Regions from separate parts of the Colwellia aquaemaris genome, predicted to be linked through region 1. Evidence: predicted binding sites of a transcription regulator. Region 1 holds the regulator's gene; the other holds the start of a gene.
The links. Region 1 encodes MetJ, which represses methionine synthesis genes. Its sites were predicted from a motif close to TAGACGTCTAGACGTCTA; they were not measured.
Positions count from the first base shown of each region.

Region 1 (3,207 bases):
ACGGAAACGCCGGTTGGCTCCGTGAAAAAATGTGCATATATATGTGTCCATACTCACGCTTTCAATCTGCTATGTTCGATAAAAATACCTTATTGGTTGCCTATGACAAACTACGTGGAGAAAATCGTGGTCGCCGTAAGCGCAAGCAAGATCCTAAAGAGCTAGGGCTAGGAGACTGTGTTGACTGTAATCTTTGTGTGGAAGTTTGCCCAGTTGGTATTGATATTCGTAATGGCCTGCAATATGAGTGCATAAATTGTGGTGCTTGTGCCGATGCCTGTGATCAAGCCATGAGCCAGTTTAACTATGCTAAAGGGTTAATTAGTTACACCAGTGAAAATGCATTACTTGGCAAAAAAGCTAAATTGTTGCGATCGAAAATTATCGGTTACGGGGTTTTATCAATACTAGCTATGGCTTTTATGGTGTATACCATTCAGGTGCGGGTGCCAATTGAATTTTCAGTGCTTAGAGACAGAGCGGCACTTTATCAGCTAGATTTTGAAGATAATGTTACGAATAGCTATTTATTGAAAATTACTAATAAGTCACAAATAGATCGCCACTTTAACGTCAATGTATTAGATAACAAAGTGAGCTTAAGTGCAGATAAAGACATATTGATTAAAGCAGGAGAAATTGCCAATGTGCCAGTGCATTTAACTATGGCTGCTGACGATATTAAAGGCCGAGTTAGTGAAGTGTCGCTGGAAGTCAGTGTTAGCGATAAGCCGGAAGTAAAAGCAGTAACGGAGACGAAATTTTTCTCAAACTAATTTGGTGTGTAGATTGGGTTATTTAACCAAGGCGTCGATGGGGCGCCTTTTTTTTTGGAAAAAGCTAAGGCCTGCAAGACAGCTGCAGTAAATCACATTGGCGTGCACAGTATCAATCACCTCGATAATTCAGTTATCCTTACTTATTGTTAGTGTTAAAATACGGTAAAATAACTTTTTACCTAGCGAATAGAGTGATCATGACAAACCCCATTGAGCAAAGAATATCGAATATCGCCTTAGTTGTTGAAAACTATGATGACGCTATTGAATTCTATACCACAAAACTAAACTTTCAGCTTATTGAAGATAGCGATTTAGGTGCTGGCAAGCGCTGGGTACAAATCGCCCCACCAAATTCAAACGGGACAAATTTGTTGCTAGCGCAAGCCAGTGATGATCAGCAAAAAAAATCTGTTGGCAACCAAGCCGGTGGACGAGTCTTTCTCTTTCTACAAACCAATGACTTTTGGCGCGACTACGAGCACATGAAAACTCATGGCGTTGAATTTACCGAGGAGCCACGAATAGAAGAGTACGGTACAGTCGTTGTTTTTAAAGATTTATATGGCACTAAATGGGATTTATTACAGTTGAATCAAGCAGGTTAATAATTGGTAGATAGTCTTAGCTCAAAAATAAAAAGGCGCTTAAAGCGCCTTTATTAATCTCTTGGATACTCGTTTCGCTTTAATCTTCTACTTCTGTTTCGTATTCGCTAAAGTCAGTCACACCTTGTGCTTCTAACGCTTTACGAACACTGGCCGGTAGCTTCTGTGTATTGTCTTTTGCTAAGTCAGCATCGTCTGGCAATGGTTGGCCAGTAAAAGCATGTAAAAATGCTTCACATAATAGTTCGCTGTTGGTTGCATGACGTAAGTTATTTACCTGACGACGTGTTCTTTCATCGGTTAGCACTTTCAACACACGTAAAGGGATAGACACGGTGATCTTTTTTACTTGTTCACTTTTTTTCCCGTGTTCGGCGTAAGGGTTAATATACTCGCCATTCCACTCTGCCATGAATATTCCTCTATGCTTAAATGATTATGAAAAACCTATAATTAGCTTATCTGGTATACCAGTAAGTTATAAGTTTATTCTTGACGGCTAATTTTACTGGTTGTGAGGCGTGAGTCAATAACGAATGTGTAGAAGGTTAGATGTCTAAAGTACTTGACCGCACACTTTAAACCGTTTAGATTTATAGACGTCCAAACATCTATATAGAAGAATGTCTATACTGGAGCACACATGAGCGAGAAAAAAATTGCCACAACTGCGGTTCGTGCAGGTATTAATAGTGACCAACATCATGGTGCGGTTATTCCTGCAATTCACCTTTCTAGCACCTATGCACTGAAAGGTTTTAATGAAAAGCGTCAGTTTGATTATTCACGTACGGGTAATCCAACTCGTGCTACGTTTGCTCAAGCCATTGCTGATTTAGAGCAAGGGGCGCTAGGTATTGTCACTAGCACGGGAATGTCAGCCGTACATCTGGTTTGTCAGTTGCTAAATACCGATGATACTGTGGTTATTCCTCATGATTGTTACGGTGGCAGTTTTCGTCTGTTTACCCATCTTGCCAAGCGTGGGCAGTTTAAGTTAATTGTTGTTGATCAAAATGATCAAGCGGCATTAACACAGGCCTTAGCAACAAAACCTAAACTAGTGCTAATTGAAACGCCAAGTAACCCGTTACTGCGTTTGGTGGATATTGAAGATATTACTCAACAAGCTCATCAAGCTGGCGCTTTGGTTGCTGTTGATAACACCTTTTTATCGCCAGCATTGCAGCAACCTTTGTTATTAGGTGCTGATATTGTTTTTCACTCAACCACTAAATATATCAATGGTCATAGTGATGTTGTTGGTGGAGTATTAGTGACCAAAGAGCAAGCCTTAGGTGAAGAACTTGCTTGGTGGGCTAACTGTATCGGTATTACCGGTTCGGCATTTGACAGCTTTTTAGCGCTACGGGGCTTGAAAACTTTACCGATACGCATGAAGCAGCACCAATTTAATGCCAATGCGGTTGCCGAATTTTTACAGCAACATCCGGCGGTGGAAAAAGTGTATTTCCCAGGGCTAGTTAACCATCCGCAGCATGAGTTAGCGAAAAAGCAGCAGCATGACTTTGGCGCCATGATGAGCTTTGAACTTAAAGGCGGTGTTGAAGCAGTAAAGGTGCTGTTTGATAAACTTGAATTTTTTACTTTAGCGCAATCATTAGGTGGGGTAGAAAGTTTGATCAGTCATCCATCAACCATGACTCATGCGGGCATGGAAATTGAAGCGCAACTTGCCGCAGGTATTACTCAGTCTTTAGTGCGCCTTTCAGTTGGGATTGAAGACATAGACGACATTTTAGCAGATTTAGCGCAGGCACTTACCGCTAGTCAAATATAACCGAAATAGTCTCAAGATA
Region 1 is NZ_BAAJLV010000007.1:106,670-109,876, forward strand. Features, by position in the region: gene ccoG (cytochrome c oxidase accessory protein CcoG) at 1-776, shown strand, start outside; gene AC27HL_RS16820 (VOC family protein) at 977-1,387, shown strand; gene metJ (met regulon transcriptional regulator MetJ) at 1,467-1,799, opposite strand; gene metB (cystathionine gamma-synthase) at 2,031-3,188, shown strand.

Region 2 (3,207 bases), on a different contig from region 1:
TACCGCAATTAATAGAGAAAATTGAGCAAGTATGGAAAACTAATGTGCCACTGCAACCGATTAATTTGCAGTTTTTGTCAGAGATGATGCAAGCGCAATATCAAGACGAACTAACAATGGCGCAATTGTTTTTAGCATTCTCTGTATTAGCTATAATTATTGCATGTTTAGGTTTATATGGCTTGTCTGCCTTTACCGTTGAGCGTCGCACCAAAGAAATTGGCATTCGCAAGGTGATGGGGGCGAGTGTTAAAGATATCGTTAAGTTGTTAATTTGGCAGTTCTCGAAACCAGTCGTATTGGCTAATATTATTGCCTGGCCTATTGCCGCATACGCTATGTTAACTTGGCTGGAGTCGTTTCCTTATCGAATTGAGCAAATTTGGTTATTGCCTATTTGTTTATTCGTCGGCGCATTATCATTATTTATTGCTTGGTTTACCGTTGGCACCAATGCCGCAAAAGTCGCTCGTAAGAATCCAATAAGTGCGTTGCGTTATGAGTAACCTAATTACAAGGGGAGCTAGATTTAGTTAACTAACCCTAGTAAGCATAAAAAAACGCAGTCTAATTAGACTGCGTTTTTTAACATCTGAAAGAAAGCGTTAATTTATCGCTAACCCAAATATTAATGTTTACTTAAATATTTGCTGCTTGACGTAAAGCTTCAGCTTTATCGGTTTTTTCCCAACTAAAGGCCGTAAAGGTATCATCACCTACTGTCATTTCAAATGGTTCACGACCAAAATGTCCGTATGCTGCAGTTTGCTGATACATAGGATGTAGAAGATCTAACATTTTAGTAATGCCGTATGGGCGTAAGTCAAAATGTTCACGTACTAGTTCAACCAAGCGCTGTTCAGAGACTTTACCTGTGCCAAAGGTATCAACAGAAATTGAAGTAGGCTCGGCAACACCAATAGCATAAGACACTTGAATTTCACAACGATCTGCTAAACCAGCAGCTACAATGTTTTTAGCAACGTAACGGCCAGCATACGCAGCACTGCGGTCAACCTTTGATGGATCTTTACCTGAGAATGCACCACCACCATGACGCGCCATGCCGCCATAAGTATCAACAATAATCTTACGACCTGTTAAACCACAGTCACCTACTGGACCACCGATAACGAAACGACCGGTAGGGTTAATGTGATATTTAGTGTCGGCAGTTAATAGCTCTTCAGGTAACACATGCTTAATAATGTTTTCCATTACCGCATTCACTAAATCTTCTTGTTTAATGTCAGGGTTGTGCTGAGTAGAAAGTACCACAGTATCAATAGCAACAGGTTTATTGTCTTCATAAATAAACGTTACTTGTGATTTTGCATCTGGGCGTAACCAAGGTAAAACACCTGATTTACGCGCCTCGGCTTGGCGTTCCACTAAACGATGTGAATAGTATAACGGTGCAGGCATTAAGGTTGGTGTTTCGTTAGTTGCATAGCCAAACATTAAGCCTTGATCACCTGCGCCTTGTTCTTCAGGGCTAGAGCGGTCAACACCTTGAGCGATTTCTGGTGATTGTTGACCAATTAAGTTCATAATGCCACAGGTTTCACCATCAAAACCAACGTCTGATGAGGTATAGCCAATTTCGCTAATAACCTTACGGGTTAGTTTTTCCAAATCAACCCAAGCATTAGTTGATACTTCGCCTGAAATAATGGCAACGCCGGTTTTTACCATAGTTTCACAAGCAACGCGTGCGTTCTTGTCTTTTGCGATAATTGCATCTAATACCGCATCAGAAATTTGATCGGCAATTTTATCCGGGTGACCTTCTGACACTGACTCAGAAGTAAAAAGGTGTGTAGACATAAAACCTCTGTATAAATAAGCTGAAAAACAATATCCGTTTTAATAGCGACATTCTAACCGTTTAGTTAACTATTTCCTAGAGTTTTTTACGCCTAGATGGCTAAACGTCTTTGTGCTAAGTCAAATTAAGACAAAATAACGCCATATTTCGACGTTTTAAGTCAGGAAAAATGCTTTTAAAATTTATTGACGATAAGAGGGCGTTGCCAAAGATGAGAAAAAAGTTGCTGTTGTGCCGCGCAATTTTTCGAGCTAAAGAAATGTGTGCTGCCTATTTGACTATTGTTATTAAGTAATTGTTTTGAGTTAAGTCGCCTTTGTAATTGTTCCGTCACAGGCAACGCAGTTTCCATTATCATGATATTTTTACCACAAATGTCGCTGATCAAAGATTTTACTAATGGGTAATGCGTACACCCTAATACTATAGTATCTACACCTTTTTCGAGTAGGGGGCGTAAATAGCTTGAAAGTAAGTCTTTACAGCTTGCTGAATTTTTTTGATCTTGCTCGATTAGTTCAACTAAGCCTGGGCAAGGTTGAATGTACACATCACTATTATTTCGGTACTGATTTACTAAGGATAAAAAACGCTGATTTTCTGCCGTTGCCTTGGTTACTAAAATAGCCACTTTTTTATTTTTGCTTAAACTAGCTGCGGGTTTAATTGCTGGCTCAACACCTATTACTGGAATATTAATATTCTCACGAAGCTTATCAATGGCACTAACGGTAGCGGTATTGCATGCAACAACTATTGCTTTGGTGTTTTTTTCGATAAACCATTTAGCAATTTCATGTACGCGCTGTTGAATGAATTGCGTGGATTTTTCACCATATGGGGCATGTAATGTATCTGCAACATAAATAAGGTTTTCACTGGGAAGTTGCTTAGCAATGCACTGCATAATAGATAAACCACCAATACCAGAATCAAAAATTCCAATGGGTCGATTGTCACTAATGTGCTCGCTCTCTAATTGACTCATTGCAGGTGTTTGAATATTTAGTTTACAGTTTGTGGGCATTAGGTTTAGTGCAGTTTTACAAAGGGAACAATTATCTTGCACTAAGTATATTATCAACAGGCAAAGTAGGTCTATTAATTAATAGTAAAGTTGCACAGAGAATTTGTTTCAGCTTGATAAAAATATTGTAAAGTTTTTTGTTTATATATATGCTTGAATATTGAAATATAAGGTAAAAAGATAACCATGAAAAGCCATGTATCACTAGCACGAATTAAACAATTTCCATTGTTAATGTGGATTTTATTATTTGGTTCGTTCATTACACGCGGAAGTTATTACATGGTATGGCCATTCTTGGCCGTGATTCTCTATGAAAATTTTGCTTTGTCAGCCACCAATGTCGGGCTTA
Region 2 is NZ_BAAJLV010000004.1:438,914-442,120, reverse strand. Features, by position in the region: gene AC27HL_RS13910 (ABC transporter permease) at 1-506, shown strand, start outside; gene metK (methionine adenosyltransferase) at 640-1,827, opposite strand; gene murI (glutamate racemase) at 2,004-2,816, opposite strand; gene AC27HL_RS13895 (MDR family MFS transporter) at 3,042-3,207, shown strand, end outside.
Region 2: a site for MetJ is predicted at 1,921-1,938, ahead of metK (methionine adenosyltransferase). Genes of this name have one in related genera too.